Regions from separate parts of the Janthinobacterium kumbetense genome, predicted to be linked through region 2. Evidence: predicted binding sites of a transcription regulator. Region 2 holds the regulator's gene; the other holds the start of a gene.
What was found. Region 2 encodes FliA, which starts transcription of late flagellar genes. Its sites were predicted from a motif close to CTAAAGTTTNNNNNNNNNNNGCCGNTA; they were not measured.

Region 1: the regulator FliA is predicted to act here: its motif matches at 3,433-3,459, upstream of NCG91_RS12460 (flagellar protein FliT).

What each region holds. Positions count from the first base shown of each region.
Region 1 is NZ_JAMQGR010000003.1:347,149-357,640, forward strand. It holds gene fumC (class II fumarate hydratase) at 1-1,337, opposite strand, end outside; gene NCG91_RS12455 (FimV/HubP-related protein) at 1,509-2,663, shown strand; gene NCG91_RS12460 (flagellar protein FliT) at 3,093-3,389, opposite strand; gene NCG91_RS12465 (HDOD domain-containing protein) at 3,568-4,395, opposite strand; gene NCG91_RS12470 (M13 family metallopeptidase) at 4,534-6,594, shown strand; gene NCG91_RS12475 (class I SAM-dependent methyltransferase) at 6,665-7,300, shown strand; gene NCG91_RS12480 (CsbD family protein) at 7,475-7,660, shown strand; gene NCG91_RS12485 (S9 family peptidase) at 7,734-9,944, opposite strand; gene NCG91_RS12490 (MATE family efflux transporter) at 10,159-10,492, opposite strand, start outside.
Region 2 is NZ_JAMQGR010000006.1:289,687-300,178, forward strand. It holds gene flhF (flagellar biosynthesis GTPase FlhF) at 129-1,457, shown strand; gene NCG91_RS18365 (MinD/ParA family ATP-binding protein) at 1,450-2,313, shown strand; gene NCG91_RS18370 (RNA polymerase sigma factor FliA) at 2,359-3,090, shown strand; gene NCG91_RS18375 (flagellar motor protein) at 3,072-3,818, shown strand; gene motD (flagellar motor protein MotD) at 3,824-4,606, shown strand; gene NCG91_RS18385 (translation initiation factor Sui1) at 4,671-5,033, shown strand; gene NCG91_RS18390 (hypothetical protein) at 5,077-5,964, shown strand; gene NCG91_RS18395 (flagella synthesis protein FlgN) at 6,015-6,482, opposite strand; gene flgM (flagellar biosynthesis anti-sigma factor FlgM) at 6,491-6,799, opposite strand; gene flgA (flagellar basal body P-ring formation chaperone FlgA) at 6,911-7,606, opposite strand; gene flgB (flagellar basal body rod protein FlgB) at 7,798-8,250, shown strand; gene flgC (flagellar basal body rod protein FlgC) at 8,253-8,654, shown strand; gene NCG91_RS18420 (flagellar hook assembly protein FlgD) at 8,670-9,365, shown strand; gene NCG91_RS18425 (flagellar hook protein FlgE) at 9,419-10,492, shown strand, end outside.

The DNA of each region.
Region 1 (10,492 bases), on a different contig from region 2:
TCCGTCACAAAGCCCAGGGCCAGCGCCGCTTCCTTCAGGGTCGTGCCTTCATGCTGGGCCTGCTTGGCGATTTGCGCCGCCTTGTCGTAGCCGATGTGCGGCGCCAGCGCCGTGACCAGCATCAGGGAGCGCTCCATCAGTTCGGCGATGCGCTCACGGTTCGGCGCGATGGCGTGCGCGCAATGCTCGTCGAAGCTGCGCATGCCGTCGCCCAGCAGGCGCGCGCTTTGCAGGAAGTTGTGCGCAATCAAGGGCTTGAAGACGTTCAGCTCGAAATTGCCCGAGGCGCCGCCCACCGTGATGGCGACATCGTTGCCGAATACCTGGCAGCACAGCATGGTCAGCGCTTCGCATTGGGTGGGGTTGACCTTGCCCGGCATGATGGAGCTGCCCGGCTCGTTTTCGGGGATGGTGATTTCACCGAGGCCCGAGCGGGGGCCGGACGCCATCCAGCGCACGTCGTTGGCGATCTTCATCAGGGCCGTGGCCAGGGTTTTCAGCGCGCCATGGGCGGCCACCAGCGCGTCGTGGGCCGCCAGCGCGGCAAACTTGTTGCTGGCCGTCTCGAACGGCTGGCCCGTCAGGCGCGCCAGTTCCGTCGCGATGCGGCCGGCAAATTCCACGTGGGCATTCAATCCCGTGCCGACGGCCGTGCCGCCGGCGGCCAGCTGCAGCAGCGGCGGCAGCGATGCCGTGATGATGTGCTCGGCAAAGTCCAGCTGCGCCACGTAGCCGGAAAATTCCTGGCCCAGGGTCAGCGGCGTCGCATCCTGCAAATGGGTGCGGCCGATCTTGACGATGTCGGCAAACTCCGTCGCCTTCGCGTCCAGGGTGGCGCGCAGCTGGCGCAGCGGCGGCAAGACCGTGTTGGCGACGGCCAGGGCGGCCGCCACATGGATGGCGGTGGGAAAGATGTCGTTCGAGGACTGGCCCAGGTTGACGTCGTCGTTCGGGTGCAGCAGGCGCCCCTCGCCCCGCAAGCCGCCGATCAGCTCGGAGCCGCGGTTGGCCAGCACTTCATTCATGTTCATATTGCTTTGCGTGCCAGAACCCGTCTGCCAGACGGCCAGCGGGAATTCTGCTTCGTGCTTGTCGGCCAGTACTTCGTCGGCTGCCTGCGTGATGGCGATGGCTTTCTTGCCATCCAACAGACCCAGGTCCAGGTTGACGTGGGCGGCCGCGCGCTTGACGGTGGCCAGGGCGGCGATCAGTTCGGGCGGCATCTTTTCCGTGGAGATATGGAAGTGCTCGAGCGAGCGCTGCGTTTGCGCTCCCCACAGCCGGTCGGCGGGTACGTCGATCGGGCCGAAACTGTCGCGTTCGATTCTGCTACTCATGGCATCCCTTTCATCGATGGAGGTGGATCGAGTGTACTCCAGGCGTCAAAAAAGCACAGGATGATGCTGTATTGCATCATTTTTGCCCTGACCCATCTATATTTTTGCGATTTCCTGCCGTTAAAGACAGGCGAGTTCCCCTTCCTATCCTGTTATCAAAGCGATCAGTCCATGCAGAGCAGCATTTTTCCCCGTTGGTCCCTGATCGCGTGCGCCGCCGCCAGCCTGGCCTTGCCGCCCGTCATGGCGGCCGAACTGGGTGACATGGCCGTGCTGTCGCACGTGGGCCAGCCCTTGCTGGCCGAGATAGAACTGACGGCCCTGGCGCCCGAGGAAGCCGGCGGCGTGGCCGTGCGCCTGGCTTCGCCCGATGTGTACCGCGGCGGCGGCATCGGCATGGATCCGGCCCTGCAAACCTTGACCATCAGCCCGCTGGAGCGCGGTGGACGCCACTATGTGCGTGTGACAACGCGGCAAGCGATCCAGGCAGGCCACGTGCATCTGTATTTGTTGCTGGGCAGTGGCAATGGCGCCGTCGTGCGCCTGGGCACCTTGTGGCTGACGCCGGCGCCGCCCGCCGCCGTCGCCCCTGTCAGCGCGCCAGCCAGGCCCGCCGTTCCGGCGCCCGCGCCCGCGCCCGTGCCGCAACCGTTGCCATTGCCGCGCGCCGCGTCCGCCGCACCGTCGCCCGATGCCGCCGCCTTGGCGGCCCGCGCGCGCGCCGAGGGCCTGGTGCGCCCGGCGCGCGTGTTCGTGCCGCCGCCCGCCGCGCCCGCGCCGGCCGCTGCCGCGCTGCGTCCTGCGCCGTTGCGCCGCGCCACGGCGCCCGTCGCCGCTTGCGCGCCGCAGGCCAATATTGAGCAGGCGCAAGCGTGCGTGGCGCTGGATGAGAAAAACGCGGCCCTGAATGACAAGCTCGGCGAATTGGAAGGCAAGATCGGCGCCTTGCAGCAGGCGCTGGCTCAGCCTGCCGCCGCTGTCGCCGCCGCTGTCGCCGCCGCTGCGCCAGCTGCCGCGCCGGCCGAGGCGCAGGCGCCGCATGCCAAGCCCAAGCCCCTGCACGCGGCGCCCGCAGCCGAGAAGAAGGCGGGCGGCAACGGCTTGCTGTGGCTGGGTATCGGCACCCTGGCCTTCCTGTTGCTGACGGCCCTCATCGTGTATGTCGTGCGCAAGCGCAAGCAGGCGGCGGGGCCTAGTGCGCCGTCGAAATACTGGGTCTTGCTGCGCAAGCCATTCGGCCCCAAGAAGAAGGAGGCGTCCGTGCTGACGGAAGCGGTGGAAGAGGGCGCGGCGGACGAGCCGGAGCCGGAGCCGTTCTCGCGTTGATGATGTTGCAATGGCTGCGACAAGGCGGTGCCGGAATTTGATATAAAAAAAGATATTGAAAAAAGACAGAAAAATGCTTGTATCGCGTGTTGCCTGTTTCTTAAATATGGTGATATGATTAATTCAGTGGACTTGCTCTACGACAAAACAGCCCCAGCCTGGCGCAGTCACCAACGATAGTGTGGCGCGGCAAACAGGTGTAGCGTTGCATAAACGCCTGGGTCTGGAAGCGGTTCGCGATGCCGACGATGTGCTCGCGAACGCCGGATGCAACCGGCAGCGAGGCGACGCCAGGAGATACCTGGGGCTCGCCTTCCAAATTCCCCTCCTTGCTTCCCGACGCCACAGATGGCGCGCTCCCCGGCAAGGCGGCAGACGTAAAAAAAGCACCCGCGGGTGCTTTTGTCGTTTCTGGCGCTGCCATATGGCTTACATGTGGGCGCGCGAACCTTGCATGGCGTTCGGCAGCTGTGTCATCCACGGTTCCGTGATGGTGCGGATTTCGCGGTCGTTGGCCAGGATTTGCTTGAGCAAGTCGATTTTGCGCAGGCGCGAGGCGCCGGCCTGGGCGGGCACCTTGCCCGTCATGACCGTGCTGGCGGCGCTGGCGCACTGGTTTTCCAGGGCATCCAAGTCATTCCAGTCGCTCGAACGTGCGGCCACGACCATTTTATTGGTCATTCCTGCAATATTTTCATACATCGAGAGAACGTCGTTGGAGGTCATGAGCACACCCGTAACTAGTGAATGGATTACCGCTTGTCTAGATTAACGGCGTGCTTAACGGGAACTTGAGGGTGTTTTTGAAAAAAAAGTGAAAATAATTTGGATGATTTTGGCGATCCGCCGGAATCGTCCGCAAACCCGCATGGATGCAGGGTCGGCGATGCCGGCGGTGGGGGATTTATTTGACGAGTTCTTCCAATCCCGCGCTCAGTTCGGCTGGCGGCGGCATCTTGTCGACCAGTACCGAGGGCGGCAAACCCAGCGCTTCGGCCACGTTGCCGGGGTAGCAAGCGATGATTTCTTCATTGCTCAGGGCGTTTTCATCGATGCGGGCGCGCCAGGCGGCCAGGTGGATGATGGCGGCCAGGCGGTTCAGCGGCGCCTTGGCCAGCGGGTCGGGAAAGGCGGCGATGGCGTCGGCAAAGGCGCCGGGGAACTTCCAGCGGCGCGCCAGTTCGGCGCCCACCTGTGCATAGTCATAGCCCAGCGAGACCCGCTCCGCGTCGAGCCGGCGCGCATCGAGGGGCGGGGCGATCTTGTCGAGCTGCATGGCTTGCTCGGGCATGGCGGCATGGATCACCAGTTGTCCGATCGCATGCATCATGCCGATGGTGAACGCCAGGTCCTGGTTGTCGCCCGTCTGCCTGGCGATCCAGCGGGCCGACACGGCGCTGTGCAGGCTGTAGCGCCAGAACTGCGGCAGGTTCAGGCCGGGCACGGCCTTGAAGCCGCTGACCAGGCCCGAGCTGATGACGAGGGTGCGCACGGTAACAAAGCCGAGCATGAGCACGGCGTCTTCCACCGTGCCGATGCTGCGCGAGACGTGGTAATAGGCTGAATTGGCCAGCCGCAGCAGCTTGGCGCTCAAGGCCGGGTCCGCTCCCAGCTGGCGCGCGATGTCTTCGGTGGCGATGGCGGGGTTGTCGAAACTGCGCACCAGTTCATCGACGATCTTCGGGGCGGCAGGCAGGGCGTGGGGTTGCTGGAACAGCGCTTCCAGTTGCATGGCAATCTCCTTGGCGTACGCGCGGCACGGGGTCGTGAAACTATAGGCCGATTTTTTGTCCGCATGCAAAAAAGTTCCGGGATGCTTTTTGCATGGGAAACAGGCTATGATTTTGACTATTCCATCGAAAGGATCGCCATGCACGGTTTGCGTTTTTCCTGGTCCCGGACGCCTGTCCAGGCCGCCATCGTCCTCGCCCTGGCCGGCGTTTCGCTGACCGGATTGCCCGCCCGGGCGCACGGCCAGTCGGCGGCCGCCAGCGCCGTAGCCCCCGCTGCCTTGCCCGGCGACGACTTCTATGACTACGTGAATGGCGACTGGCTGCGCGGCACGGAGATTCCCGCCGACCGCAGCAGCTGGGGTTCGTTCGCCATCCTCGCCAATGCGACCAACGAGCGCATCATCGCCCTCGTCGAGGGCCTGGCAGCGGCGCCGCAGACCGATGCCTCCGCGCGCCAGGTCAGCGATTTTTACCGTTCCTGGATGGATGAATCGGCTATCGAAGCGAAAGGCTGGGCCCCGATCAAGCCCTTGTTGAGCAAGATCAATGGCATACGCGACCAGGCCGGGCTGGCCCGCGCGCTGGGCGAAAGCTTGCGCGCCGATGTCGACCCGCTCAATTCCACCAATTTTTATACGGAAAACCTGTTCGGCCTGTGGGTGGCGCAAGACTTGAACGACACCACGCGCAATGTCGCCTACCTGCTGCAGGGCGGACTGGGCTTGCCTGACCGTGCCTTCTACCAGGACGACAGCGCCCGCATGCAGGGCTTGCGCGCCGGCTACAAGGCGCATATCGCCGCCATGCTCAAGCAGGCCGGCTACGGCGATGCGCCGGCCCGCGCCGCGCGCGTGTTTGCGCTGGAACAGCAAATTGCCGCCAGCCACGCCAGCCGCGAGGATTCGGCCGATGTCGCCAAGGGCAATAACGCGTGGCGCGCCGCCGACTTCGCCAGCAAGGCGCCGGGCCTGGACTGGCAAGCTTTCTTCCAGGCGGCGGGCCTGGGCAAGCAGATGGATTTCATCGTCTGGCATCCGTCGGCCATGACGGGCAGTGCCGCGCTGGTGGCGAGTGTGCCGCTGGCCACGTGGAAGGATTTCCTGGCCTTCCACGTCATCAACCATTTCAGCACCACCTTGCCGAAGGCGGCCGCCGACCAGCGCTTCGCCTTCTATGGCAGCGCTCTGAGCGGTACGCCGCAGCAGTCGCCGCGCAGCAAGCGCGCGCTGGCCGCGACGAATGCGGCCCTCAGCGACGCCGTCGGCAAGCTGTACGTGGAACGCTATTTCCCGCCGGAATCGAAAGCCCGCGTGCAGGAGATGGTGACGAATATCGTCGCCGCCTTCTCGCGCCGCATCGACAAGCTGGACTGGATGGCGCCGGCCACCAAGGCGCAGGCGCAGGAAAAACTGCAAACCCTGTACGTGGGCGTGGGCTATCCGGAACGCTGGGACAGTTACGCTGGCTTGCGCGTGGTGCGCGGCGACGCGCTGGGCAATGTGCAGCGGGCGGAACAGTTCCACTATCGCCAGGAGCTGGCCAAGCTGGGCCAGTCGCCCGACCGCAAGGCCTGGGCCATGCCGGCGCAGCTGGTCAATGCCGTCAACCTGCCGCTGCAAAATGCGCTGAACTTCCCGGCCGCCATCCTGCAGCCGCCATTCTTCGACCCGCAGGCATCCGATGCGGCCAATTATGGCGGCATCGGCGCCACCATCGGCCACGAGATCAGCCACAGTTTCGATGATCAGGGCGCGCAGTTCGACGCCCAGGGCAAGCTGCGCGACTGGTGGACGCCGGCCGACCTGGCGCATTTCCAGACGGCATCCAAGCAATTGGTGGCGCAGTTCGCGGCCTATAAACCGTTCCCCGACCTGGCCGTGAATGGCCAGCTGACCCTGAGCGAAAACCTGGCCGACCTGGCCGGCGTGGCGGCCGCGCATGATGCGTTCACCCTGTCGCAGCAGGGCAAGCCGCTGCAGGCGGGCGCGGACCGCGATTTCTTCACGGGCTATGGCGTCAGCTGGCGCAGCAAGGCGCGCGAAGCGGCGGCGCGCCAGCAGATCCTCACGGATGGCCATGCGCCGGCGCAATACCGTGCCGCCACCGTGCGCAATCTCGATGCCTGGTACCCGGCCTTCGACGTCCAGCCGGGCCAGCAGCTGTACCTGGCGCCGGAGCAGCGCGTGCGCGTCTGGTAAGAGTGCTGACGCTGCCGGCCGGGGAGCTGGTCGGCAGCGTAAAATGGCGGAACATATCGACAGGACCGCCATGCAGCCAAGCCCACCGCAAGACCCCATCCACGCCATCACGGGCCGCACCCTGGCCCATTACGACGCCAGCGCCGAGCAGTTTTTCGAAGGCACGCGCGACCACGACGTCAGCCAGAACATCGCCGCGCTGCTGGACGCCATCGGCAAGCCGGCGCCGCTGGCCATCCTCGACCTCGGTTGCGGCCCGGGCCGCGACCTGAAGGCGTTCACGGCCATGGGGCATCATGCCACTGGCGTCGATGGCTGCCCCCGCTTCGTCGAGATGGCGCGCGCCTACAGCGGCTGCACCGTGTGGCAGCAGGATTTCGTCGACCTCGATTTGCCGGCCGCGCACTTCGACGGCGTGTTCGCCAATGCCGTGCTGTTCCACGTGCCCAGCGCCGTCTTGCCCGGCGTGCTGCGCGCCTTGCACGCTTGCCTGAAGCTTGGTGGCGTGCTGTTCAGCTCGAATCCGCGCGGCCAGAACCAGGAAGGCTGGAATGGCGCCCGCTACTGCAGCTATCACGACGAGGAGACGTGGGCCGCCTACGTGCAGGCGGCCGGTTTCAGCCTGCTCGACCAGTATTACCGCCCGCCGGGCTTGCCGCGCGAACAGCAGCCGTGGCTGGCCACCGTGTGGCGCAAGCCTGCGTGATCGCCGATATTGACGCAAATTGAGCATGTGTTAGGAACCGTACAGAGCATTGATCCCCCGCCCCGTAGTATGGACACATCGACACGCAGCAAGCAGTTTGCAACAGCGTGTGAGCCGCAGTACCGGCCCTTCGGGGCCGGACAACAGATGTACCAACTACAGTGAGGATCCATCATGAACAAAGATCAAGTCGAAGGTAAACTGAAGGAAGTCGGCGGTAAAATCCAGGAAGCCGCTGGCAAGATCGTCGGCAGCGAAGAACAGCAAGCCAAGGGCCTGGCAAACCAGGTCGAAGGCAAAGTGCAGAAGAAAGTCGGCGACGTCAAGGACGCGGTGGAAACCGTTACCCGTAAGCCGTAATCTGACGCACGCATAAAAAAACCGCCGCCTGTCGCGAGACAGGCGGCGGTTTTTTATTTGATGCCGATCAAACTTATTTCACTGGATTGGCCAGGTTCTGCTTGAAGAACATCTCGATTTTCTTGTACACGTGGCGTTGGCCCGCGCGCGACGAGATGCCGTGCTTGGCGCCCGGATACGTCATCAGGTCGAATTGCACGCCGCGGTTCACCAGCGCGTCGATCAGGCGCGTGCTGTTGCTGAACAAGACGTTGTCGTCGGCCATGCCGTGCACCAGCAGCAGCGGCGACTTCAGGCCGTCCAGGTGGGCGAACACCGTGCTGGCCTTGTAGCCGTCCACGTTTTCCTTCGGCATGCCGAGGAATTGCTCCGTGTAGTGGGTGTCGTACAGCGACCAGTCGGTCACGGGCGCCACGGAAACGCCCATGGCGATCTTGTCGGACGCTGCCGACAGCAAGCGCAGCGTCATGAAGCCGCCGTAGCTCCAGCCGAACACGCCGATGCGTTTTGCATCGACGAAGCTTTGCTTGCCCAGCCAGTCGATGCCCACCAGCTGGTCCGCCACTTCCGCTGCGCCCAGGTTGTGATAGATGGCGTCCGTGAACGCGCGCTCGCGGCGCGACGAGCCGCGGTTATCGAGGCGGAAGACGACAAAGCCCTGCTGCGCCATGTACTGGTCGAAGTTGTTGCCCCAGCGGCGAGCCACGTGCTGCGAGTGCGGGCCGCCATACGTCGACAGGTAGACGGGATAGCGCTTGCCCGCGTCGAAGTTCGACGGCTTGACGATCGAATAGTGCAAGGTCTGGCCATCGTTGGCCTTCAGGGTGCCGTATTCCGTCGGCAGGTGGTCCGCCTTGTACTTGTAGTACGGGTGGCTGGCGTTGAGCGCGTTTTCTTCCAGCCAGCCCACCATGGCGCCGTCCGGACGGCGGATGCTCACTTGCGGCGGCGTGGCCGGGTCGGAATACGTGTCGACGAACACTTCGCCATTGCGCGAGAACGTCGTGTCGTGCCAGCCATCGGCCTTGGTGACGCGCTGCGGCTTGTCGGCCGTGCTGCCGTCCAGCGCAAGGGCGTAGGTCTGCTTGTCGATGACGGCGTCGCGGTTCGAGGATACGTAGACCTTGCCCGTCTTCTGGTTCACGGCCAGCACGCTGTCGATGCCCCACTCGCCGGAAGTGACCGGGTGCAGCAGCTTGCCGCCCATGTCGTACAGGTACAGGTGGTTGCGGCCCGTGCGCTCGGACGACCACAGGAACTGGCCGTTCGGCAGGAAGCGCAGGTCGTCATGGATGCTGACCCAGGTCTTCGATGTTTCCGTCAGCAGGGTGCGCTGCGCCAGGGTGGCCGCATCGACGGCGACCAGGTCGAGGGTCTTCTGGTCGCGCGACTGGCGCTGGTACACGAGCGACTTGCCGTCCGCGCTCCAGTCGGCGCGCACCAGGTAGATGTCCGGGTTCGTGCCCAGGTCCACCTGGCGCTGCGCGCCTGTTTCCGGGGAGACGATCAGCAGCTGCACCAGCACGTTCGGGTCGCCCGCGGCAGGGTAGCGCTGCTCGACGACGTCGGTGCGGTCGGCAAAGATTTCGAAGCGGCGCACGACGGGCACGGGCGCTTCGTCATAGCGTTTATAGGCGATGGCGGAATCGTCGGGAGCCCAGTAGTAGCCGGTGCGCTGCCCCATTTCTTCCTGCGCCACGAATTCGGCTTCGCCGTTGCGGATGGTGCCCTTGCCATCGGTGGTCAGCTGGCGTTCCTTGTTCGTCTTGAGGTCGATCACATAGATGTTTTGATCGCGCACAAACGATACGTAGCGGCCTTTCGGCGAGATTTTCGGGTCGAGCACATTGCCCTTGGCGACCAGGCGCGCCTTGTCCGGGTGGGCCGCGTCGACCAGGTACAGATTGCCGGCCAGCGGCACCAGCAGCTGCTTGCCGTCCGGCGACCAGCTGTAGCTGAGAATGCCGTTCAGGCTGGCCGTGCGCTCGCGTTCGCGGCGCGCCTGCTCTTCGGGCGAAATCGTTTCATTCGGCACCAGCGCCTTCGAGTCGACCAGGCGGTGCGTGCTCTTGTCCTTCAGCTTGAATTCCCACAGGTCGAGCTGGAACTGGTTGTCCGCGCGGCCGCGCAGGAACGTGACGCGCTCGCCGTCGGGCGAGACCTTCAGGTTGCGCACGCCGGGGCCGGCCAGCGCCGGATCGGCGTGGATGCGTTCCAGGGTCAGCTTTTCAGCCGATGCGGGAACGCTGGCCACCGCGGCCAGAAAACAAAGAATAAAACGCATGGATGTCTCGGTGATTGTAAAGGGATGTCAAGAAGATGCTTGACAGCAAACGATACCAGAGCACGGCGTTTAATGCGATAGGGCCAGCCACGGAATAATCCGGAAATTGCCTTCTTTACTTTGGCGGAAAGAGTGCGGCGCTGGGGCTTTGTATGGCGAAGCAGGGAGGGCGGCACGCATAAATTGCGCGCCGCCCTGTGTTCCATGCATTGTTTCAATGCGCCGCGCGCAGGCGCTGCTGCGACAGCCGGTTCAAGTACCAGGTCAGCAGCACGGCGGCGACCGTCAAGCCCGTGACGAGGCCGATCCAGAAACCGGCGGCGCCCATCGGCTCGGCCGGCGACCAGGGGAAACCGGCTGGCGCGAGGCCCAGCACGTAGCCGATCGGCAGCGAGAAGCCCCAGAAGGCCAGCAGCTGGATCAGCATCGGCTGGCGCGTCACCTTGTAGCCGCGGATGGCGCAGGACGTGGCCACCTGCGTCGCGTCGGACAGCTGGAACAGGGCGGCGAACAGCAGCAGCTGCGCGCACAGGGCCTGCACCTGCGGG
Region 2 (10,492 bases):
CATCGCTAATAATGGAAACTGTCCGGGTGATCTGTGTCCATGTGGAAGACAGCACTCAAGCAACAGGAGTCGACGATGGTCACACAGTTCAGCCAATATTGCGCCACCCCCGCCCTGGGAGGCCGGTCATGAATGTGAAGAAATTTACGGGCGCCTCGTCGCGCGATGCGCTGCGCAAGGTGCGCGAAGCGCTGGGCCCCGATGCCGTGATCCTGTCGAACCGCCAGGCCGATGGCGTGGTGGAAATCCTCGCGCTGGCCAATGACGATGCCGCTTCGCTGGCCTCGCCGCCGGCCGCCTCCGAAATGGCCCAGCCCCGTCCCCAGTTGCAGACCCAGTTCGCCACGCCGCAGCGTCCGGCCGCCCCGGCCCAGCGCCCGGCCGCGCCACGTCCTGCCGCGCCGCGCCAGGCTGCCTCCGAGCCAGTGGACATGGCCCGCATGCAGCAGATGATGGCCAGCGCGCTGGCGCACGTCAAGGAAAACGCCGCCGCCGAGATGAGCGGCATGATGAATGAAATCCGCGCCATGCGCGGCATGATGGAAACCCAGCTGGCGGAAATCTCGTGGGGTTCGACGCAGCAGCGCGAGCCGCAAAAAGCCGTCGTGCTGCGCGAAATGCTGGCGGCCGGCTTCTCGGCCAGCCTGGCGCGCTACCTGATCGACAAGCTGCCGGCCGGCCTCGATGGCGCGCAAAGCATGCGCTGGATCAAGACGGTCCTCAGCCGTAACCTGAATACTGTGGCCAATGAAGACGCCATGCTGGAGCAGGGCGGCGTGTTTGCCCTGGTGGGCCCGACGGGCGTCGGCAAGACCACCAGCACGGCCAAGCTGGCGGCCCGCTGCGTGATGCGCCACGGCCCGGAAAAGCTGGCCCTGATCACCACGGATGCCTACCGTATCGGCGCGCATGAACAGTTGCGCATCTACGGCAAGATCCTCGGCGTGATGGTGCATTCGGTGAAGGACGAGGCGGACTTGCGCATCGCCCTGAAAGAATTGAAGAACAAGCACACGGTGCTGATCGATACGGTGGGCGTGAGTCAGCGCGACCAGATGGTGACGGAACAGGTGGCCATGCTGTCGGGCGCCGGCGCCGACGTGAAGCGCCTGCTGTGCCTGAACTCCACGGCCACGCAGGAAACGTTGAATGAAGTGGTGCGCGCGTATCAGGGCAGCGGCCTGGCCGGCTGCATCATGACCAAGCTCGATGAAGCGGCCTCGATCGGCAATGTGCTCGACGTGGTGATCCGCCAGAAGCTGAACCTGTTTTATGTGTCGAACGGCCAGCGCGTGCCGGAAGACCTGTACCTGGCCGACCGCGGCTACCTGATCGACCGTGCCTTCAAGCTCAAGCGCGATGCGGCGGCGACGCAGTTTTCCGACGCCGAACTGCCGCTGCTGATGGCGCAGGCGGCCGCCCGCAACAATGAAGCGCGCGGGGTGCACCTTGGCTAATTTCGATTTCGACCAGGCCGAAGGCTTGCGCCGCATGCTGGCCGGCCCGCAGCCGCGCGTCATGACGTTCCTCTCGGCCACGCCGCAGGACGACAAGGGCGCCATGCTGGTCAACCTGGGCGCGTCGCTCGTCTACGGCGGCAATGACGTGCTGCTGCTCGACGCCAGCGGCGGCAGCGATGGCGTGGCATCGCGTCTGGGACTGGCGCACGGCGCCAGCCTGCGCGACGTGGCGCGCCAGCAGTGCGGCTTGAACCAGGTCATCCACCAGGTGCCGCAAGGTTTCGGCGTGGCCAGCCTGGGCGCGCGCAACCATTTGATGGACAGCATGGATTATGCGGGCGAGGATGAACTGCGCCGCCTGGGCAAGACGTTCGACGTGCTGGCGCGCCAGAGCGGCATCGTGCTGGTTGACGGCGTCGTGGCGGACGAGGGCGCGTGCTTCCCCGTGCCGCTGATGGCATCGTCGGATATCGTCGTGCAAGTCTCGACCAGCGCCACCTCGATCAAGGCGGCGTACTGCCTGATCAAGCGCCTGAGCCAGGAACTGGGACGCCGTCCGTTCGGCATTCTCGTCACCGGCGCTTCCGAATCCGAAGCAAAAGTGGTATACGATAATATGGCGCAGGCGGCAAGCCGCTACCTGGCCGTGAAGCTCACTTCGATGGGTTCCGTGCCTGCCGACGAGTATCTGCACCGCGCGGCGCGGCTGGGCCGCAGCGTGGTCGACGCGTTTCCGCTGGCGGGAGCGTCGGTGGCGTTTCGCGGACTGGCCGAGCGGCTGGCCCGTTCGGCGGCGCCGGTGCTTGGCGGCACCTTGTACCAGACGGGGAGCCCGCACCAGTTCAGCGCCTGAATCGAACCGCAGCACCAGATAAGATGAGAAAACAATAAGCAGCCTATGTACACGGTCAAAGGGAAATCGAACAAGGACTATTTGCTGACGGAGCACATTCCGCTGGTGAAGCGTCTGGCGCACCATATGAAGGCGAAATTGCCGCCTTCGGTCGAGGTCGATGACCTGATCCAGGCCGGCATGATCGGCCTGCTCGATGCCATTACGCGCTATGAAGAGACGCATGGCGCGCAGTTCGAGACGTATGCCGTGCTGCGCATCCGCGGCGCCATGCTCGACGAATTGCGCACCAGCGACTGGCTGCCGCGCAGCATGCGCCAGAACATGCGCAAGATCGAAGAGGCGATGAGCACCCTGCAGCAGCGCCTCGGCCATCCGCCGACGGAGTCGGAAGTGGCGAAGCTGCTGAAAATGTCGCTGGCCGACTACCAGGAAATGCTGGGCGACGGCGGCGGCCACCAGCTCGTGTACTACGAAGACTTTCATGACCCGGACGGCAATGACAGCTTCCTCGACCGCCACTGCGTGGACGAGGACAGCGACCCCTTGCGTTCCCTGCTCGATACCGATTTCCGGCAATCCGTGATCGATGCCATCGACGCGCTGCCGCCACGCGAGAAAATACTCATGGGCCTGTATTACGAAGAAGAGCTGAACCTGAAGGAGATCGGCGCGGTGATGGGCGTATCCGAATCGCGCGTCTCGCAGCTGCATACCCAGGCCGTCGCGCGCCTGCGCGCAACCTTGAGGGAGCTGGCGTGGACTGGTCCAGCGTAATCGGGCTGGCGCTGGCGCTGGCCGGCCTGCTGGTCGGCCAGGCACTGGAAGGCGGCAAGATGGCCTCCCTGCTGCAGCCGGCCGCCTTTGCCATCGTCATCGTCGGCACCTTCGGCGCCGTGCTGCTGCAGACGCGGCTGCGCACTTTTGTCCGCGGCCTGGAAATGCTGCGCTGGGTCTTCCTGCCGCCATCCGATACGCGCGCCGCGCTGGCGCGCGACATCGGGCAATGGAGCCTGACGGCGCGCCGCGACGGCCCGCTGGCGCTCGAGCGCCTGATGGAAAACACGGCCGACCGCTTCAACGCCAAGGGTTTGCGCATGATCGTCGACGGCATCGCGCCCGACAAGCTGCGCCAGCTGCTCGACGTGGAAATCTCCGCCTATGAAATGGCCGAGCGCCAGGCCGTCAAGGTGTGGGAATCGGCGGCCGGCTATTCGCCTACAATCGGCATCCTGGGCGCCGTGCTGGGCCTGATCCACGTGATGGAAAACCTCACCGACCCCAGCAAGCTGGGCGGCGGCATCGCCGTGGCCTTCGTCTCCACCATCTACGGCGTGGGCCTGGCCAACCTGCTGTTCCTGCCGGTGGCCAATAAACTCAAGGCCATCGTTTCGCGCCGAGTGGTGCAATATGAAATCACGGCCGCCGTGCTGTACGACATCGCCACGGGCGACCACACGCGCATCATCGAAGAGCGCGTGTCCAGCCTCTTGCACGAGCATTGACCATGATGCGGCGCGCGCGCAGGAAGTATGACGAGGAACCGGACAACCAGGACCGCTGGCTGATCTCGTACGCCGACTTCATCACCCTGCTGTTCGCCTTCTTCGTCGTCATGTATGCGATTTCGCAAGTCAACGAAGGCAAATACCGCGTCTTCCAGAACGCCATCGGCCAGGCCTTCAGCCTGGAAAAGGGCGCGCCGCCCATCATCATGGAAGCGCCGCAGGCGATCCCGTTGCCGAACCCCGCCCTGAAACGCCGCACGGAAGCCATCCGCCGCGAGCGCGAACACATGACGCGCCTGGCGCAGGACCTGACGTCAACCCTGGCGCCGCTGGTCAAGGAAGGCAAGGTGCGGGTCACGCAGACGAGCCGCGGCGTGAGCGTGGAAATCAATGCCAGCGTGCTGTTCGACCCGGGCGCGGCGGGCTTGACGGCGGAATCGGACCAGGCCTTGCGCGCCGTGGCCGTGCTGCTCAAGGACGACACGCACGACGTGCAGGTGGAAGGGCATACGGATGTGCAGCCGATCAGCAATTCGACCTTTGCCTCGAACTGGGAGTTGTCGGCCGCGCGCGCCAGCGCCGTGGTGCGCCTGTTCATCGCCAGCGGCGTCAAGGCGTCGCGCCTGACGGCCGTGGGCCACGCCGACAATATCCCCGTGGCGCCGAACGCCACGCCGGAAGGGCGCGCGCGCAACCGCCGGGTCGCCGTGACGATTTTGTCGGGCATCCCCGAAACGGTGACGGAAGTGCCGACGGCGCCCGTGGCGCCTGCGCCGGCCAACTGACGCTCGTCAACTGCGGGCTGCCGCTTGGTACAATCGCGCTTTCTTCCTCTTTTATCGTTCCCTCATGAAAAGCAGCTCCCTGGGCGGTCTCGTCTATTCCACTGAAACGGGCCGCATGTGTCCCGCCTGCCGCCAGCCGCTGGCGCAGTGCGCGTGCAAGGCGCAAGCGAAGGCCGCGCCTGCGGGCGATGGCGTGGTGCGCGTCTCGCGCCAGACCAAGGGCCGTGGCGGCAAGAGCGTCACCGTGGTCAAGGGCTTGCCGCTGGACGCCGTCGCGCTGGCCCTGCTGGGCAAGCAGTTGCGCACGCAGTGCGGCTCGGGCGGCACCGTCAAGGATGGCGTGATCGAAGTGCAGGGCGACCATGTGGACGCCATCCTGGCCGCGCTGGTCAAGCTGGGCCACCAGCCGAAAAAGGCCGGCGGCTGAGCGTGCGGAGGCGTGCGGCCCGCCGCCGCGCGCCTGTGGTAACGTGCGTTTCCCATCCACGCGCTTCCTCACCATGAACGTCAAATTCACCGGCCTGGCCATCGCCGCCGCCATCGCGGCAGCGCTGGCGCTCGCGTACTGGCCCGCACCCGAGAGCGGCGCGCCGGACGCTGCCGCCGTCTCCGCCCCTGGCGCGCCGGCGGGACGCAGCCTGGAATCGTATCTGAATATCGATGCCAGCCCGGTCGCCGATGCCGCGCCGATGCCCGTCACCCTGGCGCAGCAGCTCGCGCGCCTGGCGGCCAGCGGCAAGCCGGAAGACGCGTATGCGGCCTACAATCTGCTCGACGACTGCATTTCATTTGAGAAAGAAAGGCGCTTGCCGGGGCTGGAATTCGAGCTGGGGCGCGAGATGACGGCGCAGGAAAAAGCCGCCCAGCAGCAGCTGTGCGCGGGCCTGACGCAGCGCCAGCGCGAGGAGCGCCTCGGCTACCTGGCGACTGCCGCCAGGGCGGGCGTGCCCGGCGCGGCGACTATCTTCCTGTCGGAAGGGCCGTTCGGCGACCGCAGCGCGCTGCGCAACCGTCCCGACGATCCGCTGGTGCAGGCGTGGAAGCGGCAAGCGATCGCCCAGCTGACGGCGCAGGCGGACGAGGCGGAGCTGACCAGCGTGGCTACCCTGATGATGGCGTATCTGCGCGATGGCGAGGTGGTGCAGAAAGATGCGCCGCAAGCATATGGCTACCTGCTGGCGCTGCGCCAGGTCTACGACGACATCCTCGCGCCCGGCGTCACCAATCCCTACCAGGATGAATACTGGCACTGGCTGCAGGCGGAACTGACGCCGGAGCAGCAGGCGGCCGCCAGCGCCAGGGCGCAAGCCATCGTGGCGAAATACCGCCAGCATGCGGGGCGTGCCGCGCACGGTTGAAGGGCAAGGCGGCTGCGCCTTGCCGGCGGATTGCTGTTAACTAGGGGAAATCAGCCGATGACGACGCGCCGGCTGGCCGTGTTCGTCGTCGGTTGGCCGCTGGGACCGTAGAAATTGCCGCTCTGGGCCGGGGGGCGCATGGCGTTCAGGGCGCCTTGCGTGTGCAGCATGTGCTTGTTGACGAGCAGGCTGTTCAGGCGGTTTTGTTCCTTGGCTTCGCGCGTCGTCTCGAGCAGGGCTTTCCACAGGGGCGCCGCGTCGGCTTCATTGGCGCCGACCAGCCAGTCTTCCATGCCCGCTTCGGCCGCCGTGAAACCGGCTGCCGCCAGCGCCTGGTGGCGTTGCGCCGCCAGCTGGCTCAATTGTCCTACCAGTGCCGTCTTGCGCGCCGTGAGCTCCGTGATTGCATCGATGTCAGCCGCAACCAGATGCCGCTGTTCTTCTTTCATCAATGCCAGCAATGTGGTCATGAGCTGTTGCTCGTCGCGCAGGCTGGAAAACGGAGTCACTGATTGCATGAGGGAACCTATCTATTTCGTGAGTGCAGCAAGTCCTTGACCGTGTCGAGGAGACCGTCCGCCACTTTTTCTGAGTTGACCTGGAACTGGCCGTCGGCGATCGCGAGCTTGATGCGTTCGACTTTTTTCGTGTCGAACACGGCGCCGCTGCCGGCAGTTGCACTGGCCGCTAATGCCTGTCCTTGCGGCGACAGGCGTACATTGTCCGACGTTGTCGGTGTTGCCTGGGCTTTCTCGGCATTCCGGGCGCCGGAGGTACTCGCGGGCGCCACCGGCAGGCCGGGATTGCTTTTAATGGTGTTATCGGTAATTTTCACAGCGTGATCCTCGTCTGGTCGAAGTCAAAAAACTCCGGGATATGTGTCATTATCGGCACCTTTTGCCGAAACTTTAGTGCGCCAGACCACAATATCGCTGTCCATCCGTGTTTAAAACGCCACCTCCACCAGGCCGCCAGCCCGCGCCACGCCGCTGATCTGCTGGCCGCTCTGCGTGCGTACCTGCACCGTCTGGCCATCGCCGGCGCTGCCGATGGCGCGTCCTTCTGATGCCACCTGGAAACCGTTGCCACTCGAAACGACGCGCACCAGCTGGCCTTGCATCACCACCGGTTTGCGGCGCAGGGTGTCGAGGCGCATCGGCGTGCCTGGCGGCAAGGAAATATTCGTGCTGGCGCCCACGACCTGGGCCATGTCGGTGGCGATGCCTGCCGGCAATGCGGCCAGGTCGCCCTGCATCGTCACCAGCTGGCTGGCGTCGATGGCTTGTCCTTGCGCCAGCGGCACAGCGCTGGCCACGTAGTCGCCGACGACGGCCACGTTCGCTTGCAAATAAATAGTCCAGCTGGAGGGCGCCGTGCAGCGCACGCCGACGGTGGTCTTGCCCCAGGCGCGCGCGCCCGGCGCCATGAACGCCTGCGGCGCGGGGCAGGCAGCCAGGTTCAGGCGCGGATCGACGGCGCCGACGGTGACAGTCACCTTGCCGGGCAAGCCGTTGCTTTGAACTTGCAGGAATTGTTCCACGCTGTTGCGCAGCGCTTCCGGCGTTTGCCGGCCGGCGTTTTGCGCCTGCGCCAGCAGTGGCAGGGCGGCAAAAGCAAAGAAGAAAGCGAGCGGTGTTTTCATGGTGATAGGCCTCTGGAATAGTGCCATGATAGTGCGTGCCGCCCCGTTCGAAGCGCCGATTAAGGGGTAAAAGTACGGTCTGATCCGGCGATGGTCTTGCTGGTGGGCACCTTACTATGTTTCCTGTCATCACTAATCCGCCATCCTTCCGCCATCTCGGGCGCCAGTGGCAGATCTTTCCGGAGCCTGACATGATAGGGAAACTCGACGATTACATGCGCTTCAACGAGACGGCGCTGAGCCTGCGCTCGACGCGCCAGGAATTGCTCGCCTCGAATATCGCCAATGCCGACACGCCCAACTACAAGGCGCGCGACGTCGATTTCGCCGCCGCCCTGAAGGGGGCGATGGCGCGCAAGGATGGCGTGCCGCCGGCCCTGAAGGGCACGGCACCGCAGCATATGCCGGGCAAGGGCGTGGCCGCAGCTGCGGGCGCAGCCGGCGGCGGCAAGGTCGAGACCCTGGCCGACGGCACGCCGCTGCTGTACCGCGCGCCGGCCCAGGGCGCCGTCGACGGCAATACGGTCGACATGGATCTCGAGCGCAACGCGTTTGCCGACAATGCCATCCGCTACGAGGCGGCCGTGACGTTCCTCAATTCGCAGATCAAGGGCATGCTGACGGCCATCCAGGGAGGACAATAATCATGTCGCTATTTAATATCTTCAATGTTTCCGGTTCGGCCATGAGCGCCCAGGCGCAGCGCCTGAACACGGTGGCCAGCAACCTGGCCAATGCCGACAGCGCCACCAGCGCCACGGGCGAAGCCTACCGCGCCAAGCAGGTGGTGTTCGAAGCCGTGCCCATGGCCAACGGCGCCACGGCCGTCAAGGTGCAGAAGGTGATCGAGGACCCGTCGCCGATGAAGCTGGTCTACGACCCGAAGAACCCGCTGGCCGACGAGAAGGGCTACGTCACCATGCCCAACGTGAATACGGTCGACGAAATGGTCAACATGCTGTCGGCCTCGCGCTCGTACCAGACCAACGTGGAAACCATGAACGCGGCCAAGTCGCTGCTCCTGAAAACCCTCACCCTCGGCCAGTAAGGCTGACTGATCATTATGGCAACCATCGACACGAACACTTCCGTCACCACCGACCTGATGGCGACGATGAATCCGAAGAAGACGACGGCCGCTGCCGGCAGCGTCGAAGCGGAAACGAACAAATTCCTCACCCTGCTGGTTACCCAGCTGAAAAACCAGGACCCGATGAATCCGCTGGACAATGCACAGCTGACCAGCCAGCTGGCCCAGCTGTCGACGGTGACGGGCGTCAACAAGCTCAATACCACCGTGGAAAGCTTGAAAGCCAGCTACCAGCAAGCCGAATCGATGCAGGCGGCCAACATCATCGGCCATGGCGTCTTGACGGCGGGCAAGGACATCAACCTGAGCAAGAGCGCCGCGCTGCTGGGCGTGGACCTGGCCACGGCCGCCGACAAGGTCAAGGTCGTCATCTACAAGGATGGCAAGGAAGTCCATTCCATCGACCTGGGCGCCCAGCCGGCGGGCACCTTGCCGCTGGGCTGGAACGGTTCCACCGCCGACCTCGACAAGGATGGCAAGCCGGTCGTGCTGGCCGACGGCGCCTACACCTTTGCCGTAGAAGCGACGCGCGGCGGCACCAAGCTCAAGGATGCGACGGCGCTGATGTTCGGTTCGGTCGCCAGCGTGTCGACGGGCGCCAATGGCGTGAAATTGAATGTGCCGGGCGTGGGCAGCATCACCATGGCCGACGTGAAACAGATTTTGTAAGCCGCTTCCCCTTAGCGTGACCCTCTACCCCTAATTTCTACCAGGAGAACACAATGTCTTTCCAACAAGGCCTGAGCGGCTTGAATGGCGCCGCCAAATCGCTGGACGTCATCGGCAACAACATCGCCAACTCGTCGACCGTGGGTTTCAAGCAGTCGCAGGCCCAGTTCGCCGACATTTATGCCAACTCGCTGTATGGCGTGGGCGGCAACCAGGCGGGGATCGGCGTGTCGGTCTCGCAAATCGCCCAGCAATTTAACCAGGGTAACCTGGAAACGTCGCAAAATCCCCTCGATATCGCCATCAATGGCGGCGGTTTCTTCCGTACCAGCGTCAACGGCGCCATCCAGTATTCGCGCAATGGCCAGTTCCAGGTCGACAAGAGCGGTTTCATCGTCAACGCCCAGCTGGCGCAGCTGACCGGCTATCCGGCCGACGTCAACGGCAAGATCGTCGCCGGCGCCGTCGTGCCCCTGCAGATCGACCAGTCGGACATGAAGCCCCAGGCAACGACCAAGGTCGATACGCAAGTCAACCTCAATTCGAACACGGCCATGCCGACCACGGTGCCGTTCAAGTCGACGGACGACACCTCCTACCACAAGCAGTTCCCCGTCGAAGTCTTCGATTCGCTGGGCAATTCCCACAACATGGCCAATTTCTATGTCAAGACGGGCACCAATACCTGGGATGTCTACTCGGCCATTGACGGCACGGAAGTGACCAGCATGAAGGCCGCCGCCGCCCTGCAGACGGACCCAGCCTCGCTGGCCGCGCGCGCCGCCTACCAGGCCGCCGCCACGGCCGTGCCGCTGGTGCCGGCCAATGTGACGACGGCCGCCGTCGCCTATGGCAATGCGGTCGGCGCCGCCGTCTCGGCCGCCGCCGCCGCCGCGGGCGCCACGCCGGCGCAACTGGCCGCCATCGCCGCCACCTACGGCAGCGCCGTGCCGAACGGCGTCAACTCGAGCCGCACGCCCGACCAGATCGACGCGGCCATCCGCGCCGTGACCGTGGTGCCGGCCGTCAAGACCGGTTCGCTGGTCTTCAACACGGTCGGCAGCCTGGACCGGGCCGCCATGCTGGCCCTGACGCCGCCGCAAACCTTGCCCGTCACCGTCAACCTG